2 regions of the Bacillus sp. LQ16 genome follow, and region 2 is predicted to be linked to the other one. Evidence: riboswitches for the same ligand, from Rfam matches in the RefSeq annotation. Region 2 holds a riboswitch; the other holds the start of a gene.

Region 1 (8,856 bases), 1.1 Mb from region 2:
TGGTGTAATAAGATAAATACCATTAAAATATTTCATCGCTGCGTCGATCAATTCTTGCGAAATGCGAATCCCTTCCTCAATTGCCGCCTCTTTCGTTTCGTGTCCATCCATTCTCTCTCTTATTTCTTCTGGAAGAGTAATACCCGGTACCTCAAAATGAAGAAAATCTGCATTCCGCTTACTTACTAACGGCATAATTCCAATAAAAATAGGTTGTTCCAAATGCTTTGTCGCTTCATACACTTCTTCAATTAACGCGATATCGTAAATTGGCTGAGTTAAAAAATATTCCGCTCCAGCATCTATTTTTCGTTCCATTCGCTTAACCGCTGCTTTTAAGTGCCTCACGTGAGGATTAAATGCGCCGCCTACAGAAAACCTTGTCGCCGGTCCAATTGATTTCCCTAAAATTGAACGTCCATCGTTCATTTCTTTAATCATTTTAATGAGCTCAATAGAGGACAAATCGTATACAGAAGTTGCACCAGGAAAATCACCAACGCGCGCTGGATCACCAGTTAAAGCTAACACTTCTTCCATCCCTAACGCCGATAAACCTAACAAATGAGATTGTAGTCCAATGACGTTATGATCCCTACACGTTAAATGTGTCAATACCGGGATATCATGCTTCGTTAATAACGCACCCATTGCCATATTAGAAATACGAGGCGATGCTAATGAATTATCTGCTAGAGTAATAGCATCTGCTCCCGCTCTTTTTAAAGCTCTTGCTCCTTCAAAAAACCGCTGTGTATCTAACGTTTTCGGTGGATCTAATTCCACTACAACTGTCGTTTGTTTTTTCGCTTTCTCTGCTAGAGTGACGTGAGCCTTCGAACGTTTCTCATGCGTATGAACAACTTTCGGCCTTTGAATGGTGTCTTTTTCTATTACAGGTGTAACATTCGCAACAGCGTGCTTCATACTTTGAATATGTTCTGGAGTCGTACCACAACAACCACCTAATAACCGAATACCTTGCTCAATAAATCTCGGCGTCATCGCCTCAAAATAAGCTGGGCTTCCCTCATATACGTAACGTCCCTCCACATAATTCGGGAGACCTGCATTTGGGTATGCTGATAAATAGCCATTTTGCGGAATCGATATCATTTTGAAAGCCTCCGTCATATGAAGCGGCCCTAGTTGACAATTTAATCCAACAACATTTGCACCGTAATCTATAAGTTGCTTTAATATTTCATTGACATCATTTCCATTTTGAGTCGTACCTGCTTCATGTAACGCTAATTGAGCAACAATTGGAATGTTCGTTTGCTTACGCAATACTTTAACAGCATGAAGTAATTCAAATTCATCGTAAAAAGTTTCTAATAGTAATCCATCAACCTGTTCTTCTAGTAAAGCCCCTGCCTGTTCAAGTAGCATAAACTCCCTTTCCATATCAGTCGTTGTAACGGCTCCGATATGTTTCATACCACCAATTGTTCCTAAAATTGCATTTTTATCTGTAACAGATGCTTTCGCCAGTTTTACTGCCGCTCTATTAATTTCTGTAACTTGATTTTCTAAGCCGTACATACGTAATTTCGCCTCATTTGCTCCATACGTATTCGTTTGAATTACATCTGCTCCAGCAGCTACATATTGTTTATGGATCGATATAATTAAGTCTGGATCAGATACATTCAATTCTTCAAAGCTACTTTGCAAGCCATGTGAATGCAATAACGTTCCAACCGCACCATCACCTATTACAATTCCTTTTGATAATAAATCTAGTAATTTCACGAATCTCCCTCATTTCTATCAATATAAAAACCCCCTCTTCACTTTGAAGAGGGGGACATAATCGTTCCTCCTCTTATTATGCAAAACATTCGTTTTGCAGGTATTAGCACCGTTTCAAACATTTCGTTTGAAGGTTGCCGGGTTTCACAGGGCCTTTCCCTCCACCGCTCTCAATAAGAGTTGTCTTTATTATTTTATTTATGTAGCTAAAAGGAAATGCGTTCCCCTTTTAACAATGTTTGTTAATTTTTTAATAAATTTAGCATGCACAAAAGTAAAAGTCAATGACACTTGCGGAAAAATAAAAATTTTTCAAAATAAAGTTGCAATTCAATTATCTTTTGTTGTAAAGTTAAAAACATAATAAAAATTTCATACGAACATTCTTATCTAGAGAGGTAGAGGGACTGGCCCTGTGACGCCTCAGCAACCATTAACATTTTGTTAATAAGGTGCTAATTCCAGCAAATTGTGAAAGATTTGACAGATGAGAAGAAGACTCTATTCAAACCGAAAGCCTTCTTCTTAGAAGGCTTTTTTTATTTTATATTCACTTAATGTTTCAATTTAAAAAGGAGGAATTTTCACATGTCAACAATCGAAACAAAACTAGCACAAATCGGCAATCGCAGTGAAACTACAACTGGAACGGTTAATCCACCAGTTTATTTCTCAACCGCTTATCGTCATGAAGGAATTGGTAAATCTACTGGCTTTGACTATTCACGAACTGGCAATCCAACTCGAGGTCTTTTAGAACAGGCAATCGCAGACTTAGAATATGGCGAACAAGGTTATGCCTGTAGTTCAGGGATGGCGGCTGTTCTCCTCGTCCTTTCTCTATTCCGCTCTGGAGACGAACTTATTGTATCTGAAGATTTATACGGTGGAACGTATCGATTATTTTCTGAACATGAAAAAAAGTGGAATGTTCGATGTAGATACGTAAATACACAGTCTATTAAACAAATTGAGCAAGCTATCACAACTGAAACGAAGGCTATTTTCATAGAAACTCCAACTAATCCATTAATGCAAGTTACTGATATTGCTGCTGTCGCAACTGTAGCGAAAAGGCACGGACTACTTCTTATTGTAGACAACACATTCTACACACCTTATATACAGCAACCATTAACAGAAGGTGCTGACATTGTACTTCACAGCGCAACGAAATATTTAGGGGGACATAACGATGTACTAAGCGGACTTGTCGTTGCAAAAGGAAAGGAACTTTGTGAAGAAATCGCTCATTATCATAATGCATCAGGTGCAGTTTTAAGCCCATTTGACTCATGGTTATTAATTCGCGGTATGAAAACGTTAGCGCTTCGCATGAGACAGCATGAAGAAAATGCGAAAGCAGTTGTTGCATATTTAAATGATGAAGACGGGGTGACAGATGTATTTTATCCTGGAAGAGGCGGCATGATTTCATTTCGCCTTAAAGATGAAGCTTGGATTAATCCATTCTTACAATCTTTATCCTTAATTACATTTGCCGAAAGTCTTGGTGGTGTAGAAAGTTTAATGACTTATCCAGCAACGCAAACACATGCTGATATTCCTGAAGAAATTAGAACAGCAAACGGTGTATGTAATCGTCTTCTTCGATTCTCCGTTGGCATTGAAAATAGTAACGATTTAATTCAAGACTTAAAGCAAGCCATTAAACTTGTAAAAGAAGGTGTAAGAATATGAGTTATTCTATAGATACACTCTTACTACACAACCAATATAAACATGACTCGCAAACAGGAGCTGTGAACGTTCCTATCTATAACACATCAACTTTTCACCAGTTTGATGTAGATACGTTCGGAAAATATGACTATAGCAGGTCAGGAAATCCAACTCGTGAAGCTCTTGAAGATATCATTGCTTTATTAGAAGGTGGAACAAAGGGATTCGCCTTTGCATCAGGCATTGCAGCGATTTCCACTGCATTCCTCCTTCTTTCACAAGGTGATCACGTACTCATTTCAGAAGATGTATACGGAGGCACTTACCGAGTGATAACTGAGGTACTCTCCCGTTACGGTGTTTCACATACATTTGTTGATATGACCAATTTAGAAGAAATAAAACAAAGCATTAAACCAAATACAAAGCTCTTTTATGTAGAAACACCTTCTAATCCACTTTTAAAGGTGACAGATATTCGCGAGGTTTCTAAACTTGCAAAATCTATTGGGGCTCTTACTTTTGTTGATAATACATTTTTGACACCACTATTCCAAAAACCACTTGAACTTGGAGCTGATGTTGTTCTTCATAGTGCCACAAAATTTATTGCTGGGCATAGTGATGTTACTGCCGGATTAGCAGTAGTAAAAGATGCAGAACTCGCTCAAAAGCTTGGATTTTTACAAAATGCATTCGGTGCTATTTTAGGACCTCAAGATTGTTCTCTCGTACTTCGCGGTCTAAAAACATTACATGTACGCCTCGAGCATTCAGCTAAAAATGCCAATAAAATTGCACATTATTTACAAGAGCACGCTAAAGTACAAAATGTCTATTATCCGGGATTACAAACACATCTCGGATTTGATATTCAACAATCTCAAGCAACATCAGCTGGAGCAGTCTTATCATTTACTTTGCAGTCAGAAGATGCACTCCGCCAATTTTTATCAAAAGTAAAATTACCTGTTTTTGCAGTTAGTTTAGGAGCTGTAGAGTCAATTCTTTCTTATCCAGCAAAAATGTCACATGCAGCACTGTCGCAAGAAGCTCGTGATGAAAGAGGAATCTCTAATTCATTACTTCGGTTATCAGTCGGTCTTGAAAATGTTAACGATTTAATATCCGATTTTGAAAATGCCCTTTCTTATGTAGAAGAACCTGTAAATGCATAGAGAAAAAAGAAGATATGAGAATAGGTTTTCATATCTTCTTTTTATGCGATTTAGTTATAGTCATTTGAAATTTTTCTTATAGTCCATAAAAAATAAAAGTATATCATCTATTTCTAAAAAATTGATTAATTGATATATTAAAAAATGAAAAAGGGGTAAAAATAATGAATACTTGTGCAGATATTTTAATCGTTATCGATTTACAAAATGGCGTATGTTATGGCGGAGAGCATTTATTTGATTTACAGAACTTACTAACAAAAGTAAATAAAAGAATTTCTTCATACAGAAAATTAAATAAACCAATCCTTTTTGTTCAACATTGTGATGATGATTTAGTACCCGAGAAAGAACTTTGGGCTATTCATACCGATCTTGATGTTCAAGAACAAGATTTTTTTGTAAGAAAAACACATGCAAATTCATTTTATAAAACAAACTTAAAAGAAATTTTAGATCAATTATCTGTAAATCGCATTGAATTTTGCGGTGCCCAAACAGAGTACTGTATGGATGCTACGATTAAGTTTGCCCACGGACTGGGATACGAAAACTTTATGATACAGAAAACAACCTCTACGTTGAATAATCCTTTTATGTCCGCAAAAGAGACAATTGATTTTTACGAGAACATATGGAATCACAGATTTTTAACGTTGCTAAAAGATGAATTTTAGAATAAATGACTAATGACTTGATTATCCTAAGATTTATCAGCCGTAATCAAATATTTCATTATCACCATAAAGAAGCGAATTACATTCAGCTTCTGTTCTTTTAACCTGTTTTATATTCTATATATATCATTATAATTCCTTTGTCATATTATTTTAAAAATTTCGTATATTCATTTGAAAGAATAAGAAAATCATGATAAAATTGTGTTACAAATATATCTATATCTTTCAATTTTTAAAACGCATCGAAATTTTCACCCAAAAATGTCATTTTACAAAAACGTGCTAATTTACCTATTTTATTTACATCATGGTCTCTTTTCTTACAATTTCTTTACTTTAGGACTTTTTTTCTGCAACAACTATTTTCTTTTCTTTAAATTTTTGGTATGTATAGTATGGTATAATAGCTCACACGGAGGTGGAAAAGAACATGTTAGAAACCTTTCAAAAAGAATTAGAACTATATGAAAGTAATGCAGAATTATTAAAAGTGCTGGCTCATCCTGTTCGTTTATGTATCGTAAAAGGATTAATTGAGCGCGGTCCAAGCAACGTTTCTACAATGTACACTGGCTTAAACATGCCACAATCTACAATTTCACAGCATTTAGCAAAATTAAAAAGCGCTAAAATCGTTTCTAGTGAAAGAAAAGGATTGGAAATTTATTACAAAGTAGAGAACGAAACAATAATTCAACTCGTTCGCGTATTATTAGGTTAGGGACTAATAATCGAAGAAAAAGAACGTATTCTATATTTTTTATCTCATATCTTTAATATAAATATATATCATGAGAGGAAATATATAATACTACATAAGTCGTATTAAAAAACAAGACACAGTATATACTGTGTCTTGTTTTTTATATTGTTACATACCGATCCAAATGTAAATGTTGCATATCTTTTGTATGTATAACAACATCAAACGCACTCCCTACTCCTCCATTCAAAATCATAGAACGAACTGCTCGATTTTGTTTTTGCGTTTCAGAAAAAGGATTCATATCTTGATGGCTCTTAAGCTGTTCTAATATCCCTGCAGCTAACAAGAACTCAGATTGTTTCTTATGCCATACTGCACTCATTCCTTGCATACTAAACATCTCCTTTAGCTCGTCCCAATGAATATGAGTAGTAAGATCCATTTCACCTGGATGCGCTAGTGGGTTACGTATTAGCTTATGCTGATAATAACCTCGCAAACTTCCTTCACGGTGTGCTGGATGCATCCATTCTTCTTTTGTGTATCCGTAATCAACTGTAATACATATACCTTTTTGAAACCATTTCGCGATTTCTTTTATATACTCCTCCATCACAATTGGTACTTCAAAACGTTGCCCTTCAGCAATATGAATATTATATTTCAATAAATATCGACCAATTCTTTTATCTAACGGCCTACATACTTCTGAAAGGTTTCCTTCCTCTGTATATGTAATACGCACTTCATACAACATACCATTTCTTTTCTCAATTATTTCAACAGGAAATGCATCAAACAACTCATTCGAAAAAAGAATTCCCTCGAAAGAATCTCCCATTTCACTATAAGAGGTATAGTACGATACATTAGAAAATGAGCTAAGGTGCTCCTGCTGTAATTTCCTATGAAAAGGGCTCACTTCAATCATTGAATAGTTTAAATCAATAAAGGTTTTTGGAGATAATTGCTTCCATTCTTGTAAAACATCATAGGCAAACTTTCCAGTTCCCCCACCAACCTCACAAATATTCGAAGCAACTTCACCATTTTCAACAAGACGAATAAAAAGTTTAGCAAAAGTTTTTGCAAAAACAGAGGATACATTGCTACTTGTAAAAAAATCCCCTTGTCTTCCAATCTTTTCACGTTCTTTCATATAATATCCATGACCTTCTGTATACAATACAAGGTTCATATACGTACTATATGAAATTGAATAATCCTTTTCTTTCCCCATCCATTCTCTTAAAATGAGCTCCATTCCCATAATGACTCCTTATTGTAAAAACGGATTATTTTCTTTTTCAAAACCAATGCTTGTTTCTGGACCATGTCCACATAACACCGCTGTCTCATCTGGTAATACAAATAATTTCTCTTCAATACTTCCAATTAATTCAGCAAAACTTCCACCAGGCAAATCTGTTCTTCCAATGCTCATTTGGAACAATACATCTCCTGAGAATACAGCATTTGCCTCTTTACTATAATAAGAAATACTTCCTGGAGAATGTCCTGGCGTCTCAAAAATTTCAAAATTAAATGATCCAATTGTTAATGTACCTTCTGCATCAATAATATGATCCGCTGGTTTTGCTGTAATACTGCGGTTCATCATAAAAATTTGAGAGCCGTTTACAGTTGCATCTCCTAACCAATCTGCTTCTTCTTTATGTACGTATACAGGAATATGAAAAGCGTCTCTTACCGCATCAACAGCACCGATATGATCAAAGTGAGCATGCGTTAATAAAACAGCCAATGGTTTTAATTGTTCTTCTTGTAAATATGTAACGAGCTTTTCACCTTCGTGCCCAGGGTCAAAGATAATGCACTCTTTTTGATCGTTCATTAAAATATAAGCATTTGTTTGTAATGGGCCTAACGGCATTTGTATCCATTTCATATGAAAATCTCCTCCAGTTATTAAACTTACTTTTAATGATACAACATTTCTTTCTCTTAGGAAAAGAAAGGATGCTATCTCGACAATCATTTTTAAAACATGTACAATATAAAAGAGTAAATATTCCAAAAACTCATAATAAGAAATGGGTAGACAGAGGAGGATATTGCATGGGCCTTGTTATTATTTTTACACTTGTCACTCTGTTAGCTGTATTTGCTACGCTTAGAACACTTCGCGAAAAAAACTTTTTCGCGAGCGGCTTTGCAATTGCAACTGTACTCGTTTTCGGATGGTTTACGATCATGACTGTTCTATATAACGGGTATCCACCAGCAGCTTAATTCGTTTACACTTTATTCTTCATCGAGATTTCACACAAAAAGAGGAAGGGTTCCCCCTTCCTCTTTTCATATTTCAAAACTTATATCATCTTCGCTTCGTATTTGTGCTTTTTTACAAGCCAAGCTCCTCCGATAACACCTGCATCATTACCAAGTGTTGCAATAGCTAACTTCGTGCTCTTTACAGCACGTGAGAAAGCGTATTGCTCGAAATAGCGTTGAATTGGTTCTAATAGCGCATCTCCAGCTTTAGACACGCCTCCACCAATAACAATTTTCTCTGGGTTCAACGTACTAGATAGGTTCGCTACAGCTAACCCTAAATAAGAAGCTACCTTTTCTACTACTTCGCCTGCTAATTCATCACCTTGTCCAAGTGCTTCAAAGACATCTTTTGATGTAATACGTCCTTCTTCAGCTAACATAGAACGCAACATGCTTTCTTTATTAGTCTCTTGTATTTTTTGCATAGCAACACGTACAATACCTGTCGCAGATGCTACTGTTTCTAAGCAACCAGACTTCCCGCAATTACATGGGAAAGCATTTTCTGTAACTACTGTAATATGTCCAATCTCACCAGCAGCACCACTCACGCCGT
Region 2 (8,856 bases):
CAAATGAATTAGTTATATTAAAGGAAATTGCAGAAACATTAAATACATCAAATGATACGTATCATGTATTGCAAGCTGTCCTAGAGAAATTACTAAGTGTGACAGGCTTAACGACAGGATGGATTTTTCTTGCAGATGAAAATGGGAAGTATACGAAGTTGATTGATTACCAATTACCAGAGGCACTTACATATGAAAATAAACGCCCGATGTGCGAAGGTGAGTGTTGGTGTTTACGAGGTTTTGTAGATGGGAAATTAGAGAGAGCCGTTAATATTATTGAATGTAAAAGAATTAATAATGCAATTGAATATAATTGGGGAGATACGGAGGGCATTCTTCATCATGCTACGGTTCCTTTAAAAGCTGGAGGAGAAAAATTTGGGTTGTTAAATGTTGCAAGTCCGGGTAAAACACATTTTTCGGAAGAAGAATTAGTATTACTCCAATCGGTTGCTTTCCAAATTGGTACGGCTTTAAAGCGAACAAAATTATATGAAAATGAAAAAAGAAGAGCACATTATTATGTGAAATTAGAGCGTTTCATTCAAGATTTAAAAACGATTCATAAGTTTAATGTATTACCTGAAAAGGTGGTAAATCACGTAGGTGAAGTATTTCAATGGAATCAAGTAGCGCTTTTTATTAGGGAGGAAAAAGAATTATCTCTGCGAGCGTCTTACGTTCAGGAAGAGTTACAAGAGGATGTAAAAGAGGCGGCCAACAAGGCGTTAGAGCAAGATGAACCAGTTCTAATAAAACATCAAATAGGGCATAATGTGCATCTAAATCAAACTGTTATTGCTACGCCAATACATATTCAAAACCATATATTTGGTGTTTTATGTGTTAGCTTGAATAATGGAGAGTTTGATGCTAATACAATAGATGTAATTCAAGCGCTATCAAACCATGTTTCGTTAATAATAGAGAATTTGAGGTTAAACGAGCAGCGCCGTGAACTTGTACGAATGGAAGAAAGAAACCGATTAGCAAGAGATTTACATGATTCTGTTTCGCAAAAATTATTTTCATTAACCTTCATGACAAAAGGCGCCGAGGCAGTTTTAAAAGGTAAAAATGAAAAGGTAGATCAATCTTTGCATGAGATGCGTGAACTTGCACAAGGAGCTTTGAAAGAAATGAGGACATTAATTTGGCAGCTTCGTCCAGCAGGATTAGAAAAAGGATTATTGCCAGCTCTAAAGCAGTACGGTGAAAATTTGGGACTGAAAATTAGGGAGCAAGTTACGGGTGTTCGTGATTTACCTCGTGTAGTAGAAGAAGCTTTATGGCGCATTGGCCAAGAAGCACTGAACAATGTAAGTAAGCATGCAGGTGTAAAAGAAGCGACGATTTATTTTACAGTGAATGAGAAAAATGTATCATTAGAAATAGTTGATCAAGGAAAGGGCTTTGTGGAAAAGAATATAAAAGAAAAGAAATCACTAGGTATGACTACGATGCGTGAAAGAGTAGAATTAGTTGGTGGAACAATTAAAATTGTAAGTAGTAATAAACGAACGAGCGTAAAAGTAAATGTACCATTATGATGTGAAAATGAGGGAAGTTTGTGAAAATAAAAGTATTGTTAGTTGATGATCATACAGTCGTTTTAAAAGGATTAGCATTTTTCTTAAGTACACAGGAAGATTTAGAGTTAGTTGGAGAAGCGAATAATGGGAAAGAAGCGTTAGTGAAAGTAGGAGAAACAAATCCTGATGTTATATTAATGGATTTATATATGCCTGAAATGGATGGTGTTGAGGCGACGGCATATATTAAAAAAGAGTATCCAAATGTGAAAGTAATTGTATTAACTAGCTTTTCTGATCAGGCGCATGTGTTACCTGCATTAAGGGCTGGAGCAAGTGGGTATATTTTAAAAGATGTAGAACCGGATCAGCTTGTTGAGGCTATTCGAAGTGCATATAAAGGTAATATTCAATTACATCCGGATATAGCAAATGCTCTTCTCTCTCAAACATTACCTGTAGAAGAAAAGGAAGAAGAACATTCTATTCAAGTGGATGTGCTAACAGCGAGAGAAAATGAGGTGTTGCAACTATTAGCAAAAGGGATGAGCAATAAGGAAATTGCATCTGTTTTAGTTATTACAGAAAAGACGGTTAAGGCGCATGTAAGTAGCATTTTGAGTAAATTAAATTTATCCGATCGTACGCAAGCGGCGTTATATGCAGTGAAAAATGGAATTGTATAAGACAAAAGTCGTAAGACCTAGTTCGCCTTTAGAAGGTGGACTTTTTTTATGGAAAAATACGTCTATGTGAGGACGAAATTGTCTTGATATAAAGATAAAATATGTTTGTAAGCAACAAAACAACAATTACAAGGGATACCTTTTTTGAAAGCATATAACAACATAAGAGTGAGTACTAGGAGGAAGAAATAATGGCAACAGTTTTATTCGTTAAAGCAAACAACCGTCCAGCGGAACAAGCAGTTAGTGTAAAATTATATGAGGCATTTTTAGCAAACTATAAAGAAGCACACCCAAATGATACAGTAGTAGAACTGGATTTATATAAAGAAGAATTACCATATGTAGGTGTAGACATGATCAATGGTACATTCAAGGCAGGTAAAGGATTTGATTTAACAGAAGAAGAGGCAAAAGCAGTAGCAGTTGCTGATAAGTATTTAAATCAATTCCTAGAAGCTGATAAAGTTGTTTTCGGCTTCCCATTATGGAACTTAACGATTCCAGCAGTGCTACACACATATATTGATTATTTAAACCGTGCTGGTAAAACGTTCAAATACACGCCAGAGGGTCCAGTTGGCCTAATCGGTGATAAGAAGATTGCATTATTAAATGCACGAGGCGGCGTATATTCAGAAGGTCCAGCAGCTGAGGTAGAAATGGCTGTTAAATATGTAGCAAGTATGATGGGCTTCTTCGGCGCAACAAACATGGAAACAGTAATTATTGAAGGACATAACCAATTCCCAGATAAAGCGGAAGAAATCATTGCTACAGGTCTTGAAGAAGCAGCTAAAGTAGCAAGTAAATTTTAATTAAAATTATAATCGTCACTCGAAAAAGCAGCATTAACATGTAAACGTTAATGCTGCTTTTTTTATATTTTTAGTTCATCAGCAAGTTTTTTTAATTGAATTCGATCTCGTATGTAATAGGTTCTTCCGTCTTTTTTTAAGTAATTTTGTTGGCAAAACTGATTTAATACATATAAAAGATGACGGTAGCTGACATTTAAATATTCCGAGGCCTCAGTATGCTTTTCTATATAACAATTATTTTGTTCTGTTAATAAAATAAAAGCAGCTAATCGATTTTCAAAAGGATAACTATAGTTTTTTGCGTAATTTTCAGTGCGAGTAATTGTCTTTTCTCCAATAAATTTGCATAAGTGCTGTAAAAACGTTGCATCTTGTAATAAAAGTTGCTGACAATCTTTAAGAGGAAGTGCCAAACAAACACAATCTTCTAGTACTTCAACGGACTTAGTAATATTTTCTACTCCTATTAATCCTAATTCCCCGATAAATGATGGTGCTTGAATAAAATTAATTAATGAAACCTTCCCGTTTTTATGACTCATATATATTTTTGCCTTCCCAGAAATTAAGTAATAGAGATAAGGGAGAGCATTTCCTTCGCTACATATCATCTCTTTCGTTTGAAAAGAATGCAGCTCTACATATGGCAAGACATGAAATGAAAATAGGGTATGGAATTGATGGATTTGCATGTATTGATAAATTTCTTCCTCATTTTTGCTGATTTTCATATTTTCACCCCTATGTATAGTATGAGATATCTCCTATTATCTTTACAAGAAGGAATGATACGATTTATGTAAATTTGTTTTTGTAGAAAAGAGAGTGTGATGAATTTATGAAAAAATATAAAACATTGCTATTTGATGTAGATGATACATTATTAGATTTCCAAAAGGCTGAAAAAATGGCTTTACGGGTGCTTTTTGAAGAGAAGGGAATCTCTTTAACAGACGAGATAGAGGCTCGTTATAAAAAAATAAATAAAGGTCTTTGGGATGCTTTTGAAAAAGGTGAACTATCACGCAATGAAGTTATAAATACACGATTCTCTCTGTTGTTTCAAGAGTATGGAGAAGAAGTAGACGGAATATTATTCGAAAATAATTACCGTAACTACTTAGAAGAAGGAAATCAACTCATGCAAGGTGCGTTTGAATTTATAAATCAAATTCAAGGGGAGTATGAGTTGTATATAGTGACAAATGGTGTTTCTAAGACGCAAGATAAACGTTTGCGTAATGCAGGGTTACATTCATTGTTTAAAGATGTTTTTGTTTCAGAAGATACAGGTTTTCAAAAGCCGATGAAAGAGTATTTTGATTATGTTTTTGAACGGATTCCTAACTTTGCACCTGAAGAAGGGCTGATTATTGGTGATTCATTAAGCGCTGATATTAAAGGTGGATATGTAGCGGGAATTGATACTTGTTGGTTTAATCCAGAAAGGAAATTAAATGATAGTGGGATTATACCGACATATGAAGTGCATAATTTTGAGGAGTTAGAAGCGTTATTAAAGCAGCATGTGTAATAAAAAAATAGGCAGTGGAGCTTTCGTCCCCACTGCCTATTTTTATTAATTTTTATTTTCGTTATGTTTTGGGAGTGGAAAGGCATTCCCGATAGCAGCTGCACCAAGCATGGGCAATAGTAAATTAAGCGGGAAAAACATAAGTAATAGTAATGTTATAGCTATTGGCTATCGTAACGCATAGCTTGAAATTGCTGTCGTTACGATAGCAACGGATGCTACTGGATCTATAGGAAGAATAGATGCTATAGCGTATCCAATACTTGATCCGGAAAATATAATTGGGAATATATGTCCACCCCGCCACCCTGTGTTCAAACAAACGGCAGTAATACACAACTTTAAAATCCCTGAAAGAAGTAGTATCCAAAAAGATAAATGGCTCCATTCAACAACTAACTCTTTTAATTGATGTTCCCCTGAAAATAATGTGTACGGAAGAAAAGTTCCTGCAATTCCTAATAAAATGCCACCGATAATTCCGAGTGTCAGCTTGTATTCCCTAAAAGGGTGAATTAACTTCTCTAAAGTGAATTCTAACTTGAAATAAAAGAAACCAACTATAGCACCGATACTAGCAAGTGGAAGAAATGCGATCCATTCATTGAAAGAAAGTGCACCTTCCCCGAAATCAACAATAAAGGATCCACGATTATCGAGTTTACTCAGTAGTAAATAAACAGAAAAACCTGCGAAAGTAGTAGCTAAGTATACAATTGCCTTTTTTCCTTTAGAAAAAGCAGCAATTTGTTCCCCCTCATTTTCATTCGGTGCTAAATAACCGAATAATGGTGCGTTAAAAATGACACTTAAAGTAGCGCCAATTCCAATCTCGGTTAGCTCATTCATACCCTTTAAGGCAAATTTAAAGCGATCCCCTACCCATGTGCACAGTCCGCCTATAATTCCAACTAGTGCGGCTTCTGGACCAAGACTAGCTCCGAAAATTAAAACAATAATCGCTGTTAAAGTAGCCTGATGGACAAAGCGATATTCGATTCGACCAGTTTTTTTATATTCAGTCATCACTTCAGGCATAAGGCGTGGATATATACCGAAATATTTTTGTGATAGACCAACGAGGACCCCGCCAATTATTGTTACGCAAAGGGTGTAATAAGAGGGATAAGAGAGAACTTCAGGCAAGTATCCCCAAATAAAGTGGATTCCAATATTTATTGTGACTAAAAATAACCAGACTGTAGCTCCTACTATAGATCCTAGAAGAATGCCATATAGAGCAAGTATGTACTGCATATCTTTTTTATTTGTCATGTTATACCTCCGTTATGTAAATCTCAGTAGGGAAAAAGTGAAATATACTAGTGGAAAATGGATTGAATATATATAGTATCTTTTTGAGAGGACCGCCTATTCAACATATAGGCTGAATTTTAGAGAATTTGAATTTATAGGTTAAATTACTTATTTAATTTTATAGACTGATTTGAGTTTTTTAAAGGTCTTTTTTGAAATAGACTAGAATATATTTCTTTTGTTGCTTTATATGAAACTGTTAACATTTATTTTAGAACATTCAGAAAAACTGTTTGACATTAGGAAATTATTGCTATAAAATCAACGGTAATTGCATAGTCTTATCAAGAAAAGGTGGAGGGACAGGCCCGATGAAACCTTGGCAACAGCCGTATAACGGAATTGTGCCAAATCCTGCAGGTAGTAATCCTGAGAGATAAGAAAGAGCCTTTAGAGCGTGTTTTCAAACTGCTCCTTTCTTGTTTTCAGGAAAGGGGCAGTTTTTTATTTTGTATAAAAGAAAGGAGAATGAGAGATGGGAGAATCATGGGGAAAAGGAACGATTTGTGTGCAAGGTGGCTATACGCCAAAGAATGGTGAACCACGTGTTTTACCACTTTATCAAAGCACAACGTATAAATACGATACTTCGGATGATTTAGCAGCTCTATTTAACTTAGAGGCAGAAGGATATATTTATACGCGTATTGGAAACCCTACTCTAGCCGCATTTGAGCAGAAGTTATCAGATTTAGAAGGCGGTGTAGGAGCTGTTGCAACGGCTTCTGGGCAAGCAGCTATTATGCTCGCAGTTTTAAATATTTGTAGTAGTGGGGATCATTTACTTTGCTCTTCAACTGTTTACGGGGGAACGTTTAATTTATTTGGGGTGAGTTTACGTAAGCTTGGCATTGATGTTACGTTCTTTAATCCAAATTTAACGGCAGATGAAATTACGGCACTTGCTAACGATAAGACGAAACTTATCTATGCAGAATCATTAGGAAATCCAGCGATGAATGTTTTAAATTTCAAAGAATTTTCAGCTGCCGCTAAAGAATTAGAGGTACCTTTTATCGTTGATAATACATTAGCAACTCCTTATTTATGCCAAGCGTTTGAATATGGGGCAAATATTATTGTTCATTCTACGACTAAATATATCGATGGGCATGCGAGCTCTTTAGGCGGTATTGTAATTGACGGTGGAAATTTTGATTGGACAAATGGAAAATATCCTGAGCTTGTTGAACCAGATCCAAGTTATCACGGTGTAAGTTACGTTCAAAACTTTGGTGCAGCAGCATATATTGTGAAAGCACGTGTTCAACTATTAAGAGATTATGGAAATTGTATGAGCCCATTCAATGCATATATTAGCAATATTGGCTTAGAGACTTTGCATTTACGAATGGAGCGTCATAGCGAAAATGCTCTGGCAGTAGCTAAGTGGCTTGCTAATCATGAACGTATTGAATGGGTGAATTATCCGGGATTAGATAGTAATGAAAATTACTCGTTAGCACAAAAGTATTTGAAAAAAGGTGCTAGTGGGGTTTTAACATTTGGTATTAAAGGGGGATTAGAAGCAGCAAAAGAATTTATCGCAAATGTAAAACTAGCAACTCTTGTAACGCACGTAGCTGATGCACGAACTTGCGTTATACATCCCGCTAGTACGACGCATAGACAATTAAATGCTGAAGATCAGCGTTTAGCTGGTGTTACATCTGATTTAATTCGTTTATCGGTTGGTATAGAAGATGTTTCTGATATTATTGCAGATTTGGAAGCAGCTCTAGTTGGAGGCAAAACACATGCCGATCATAATTGATAAAGATTTACCGGCTCGCAAAGTGTTGCAAAAAGAAAATATTTTTGTAATGACGAAGGAGCGGGCAGAAACACAAGATATACGCGCTTTGAAAATTGCTATATTAAATTTAATGCCAACGAAGCAAGATACAGAGGCACAATTACTTCGCTTAATTGGAAACACACCGTTGCAATTAGATGTTCATTTACTTCATATGGAATCACATCTGTCTCGTAATGTAGCGCAGGACCATTTAACGAGCTTTTATAAAACGTTTCGTGATATTGAAAATGAAAAATTTGATGGGCTCATTATTACAGGAGCACCAGTTGAAACTCTTTCTTTTGAAGAAGTAGATTATTGGGAAGAGCTTAAACGTATTATGGAGTATTCAAAAACGAATGTAACATCTACGCTCCATATTTGCTGGGGGGCACAGGCTGGTTTGTACTATCATTATGGTGTTCCAAAGTATCCCCTTAAGAAAAAAATGTTCGGTGTATTTGAACATGAGGTTTGCGAGCAACATGTGAAATTGTTACAAGGATTTGATGAATTGTTTTTTGCTCCGCATTCTCGTCATACAGAAGTACGAGAGAATGATATTAGAGAAGTGAAAGAATTAACATTGTTAGCAAACTCTGAAGAAGCAGGTGTTCACCTTGTTATTGGGCCAGAAGGAAGGCAAGTTTTTGCCCTTGGACATAGCGAATATAGTTGTGAGACGTTAAAACAAGAATACGAACGAGATCGTGACAAGGGATTAAATATTGATGTGCCAAAAAACTATTTTAAACATAATAATCCAGATGAAAAGCCGCTTGTTAGGTGGAGGAGTCATGGTAATTTATTGTTTTCTAATTGGTTGAATTATTACGTGTATCAAGAAACCCCTTATATATTGTAAAGAAAGATTGTGTAACACGTGGCAACGTTTTCCTTGTAAAGATTAACTTATATTTTTCCGAATGTTCAAAATACATTGTTTTTCAGATTTTTTACTCATATAATTTCATCTAAACACAATTTTTGAGGGGTGGACAGTACTATGAAAGAAATTCAAGTTGGGTTATTAGGTCTTGGGACAGTTGGCAGTGGTGTGGTTCGTATTATTACGGATCATCAAGAACGACTTATACACCAAGTAGGTTGTCCAGTGAAGGTAACGAAAGTATTAGTGCAAAACATTGAGAAAGAGAGAGAGGTA

What was found. A riboswitch is a leader RNA that binds a small molecule or an ion and turns the genes downstream of it on or off. The one in region 2 is predicted to bind S-adenosylmethionine.
Region 1: another riboswitch for S-adenosylmethionine. It lies ahead of metI (cystathionine gamma-synthase/O-acetylhomoserine thiolyase); the one in region 2 lies ahead of AC3EMB_RS26840 (bifunctional O-acetylhomoserine aminocarboxypropyltransferase/cysteine synthase).

What each region holds. Positions count from the first base shown of each region.
Region 1 covers NZ_CM173491.1:4,143,596-4,152,451, forward strand. The annotation lists gene AC3EMB_RS20875 (bifunctional homocysteine S-methyltransferase/methylenetetrahydrofolate reductase) at 1-1,755, opposite strand, end outside; SAM riboswitch class I at 1,826-1,935, opposite strand; SAM riboswitch class I at 2,139-2,249, shown strand; gene metI (cystathionine gamma-synthase/O-acetylhomoserine thiolyase) at 2,344-3,456, shown strand; gene metC (cystathionine beta-lyase) at 3,453-4,616, shown strand; gene AC3EMB_RS20890 (cysteine hydrolase family protein) at 4,781-5,293, shown strand; gene AC3EMB_RS20895 (ArsR/SmtB family transcription factor) at 5,727-6,017, shown strand; gene AC3EMB_RS20900 (class I SAM-dependent methyltransferase) at 6,160-7,272, opposite strand; gene AC3EMB_RS20905 (MBL fold metallo-hydrolase) at 7,282-7,911, opposite strand; gene AC3EMB_RS20910 (DUF2759 domain-containing protein) at 8,082-8,255, shown strand; gene glcK (glucokinase) at 8,336-8,856, opposite strand, start outside.
Region 2 covers NZ_CM173491.1:5,290,076-5,298,931, reverse strand. The annotation lists gene AC3EMB_RS26870 (GAF domain-containing sensor histidine kinase) at 1-1,553, shown strand, start outside; gene AC3EMB_RS26865 (response regulator) at 1,574-2,221, shown strand; gene AC3EMB_RS26860 (FMN-dependent NADH-azoreductase) at 2,413-3,039, shown strand; gene AC3EMB_RS26855 (transcriptional regulator YeiL) at 3,102-3,773, opposite strand; gene AC3EMB_RS26850 (YjjG family noncanonical pyrimidine nucleotidase) at 3,881-4,576, shown strand; partial or broken gene AC3EMB_RS26845 (chloride channel protein) at 4,622-5,851, opposite strand; SAM riboswitch class I at 6,172-6,276, shown strand; gene AC3EMB_RS26840 (bifunctional O-acetylhomoserine aminocarboxypropyltransferase/cysteine synthase) at 6,369-7,667, shown strand; gene metA (homoserine O-acetyltransferase MetA) at 7,651-8,556, shown strand; gene AC3EMB_RS26830 (homoserine dehydrogenase) at 8,698-8,856, shown strand, end outside.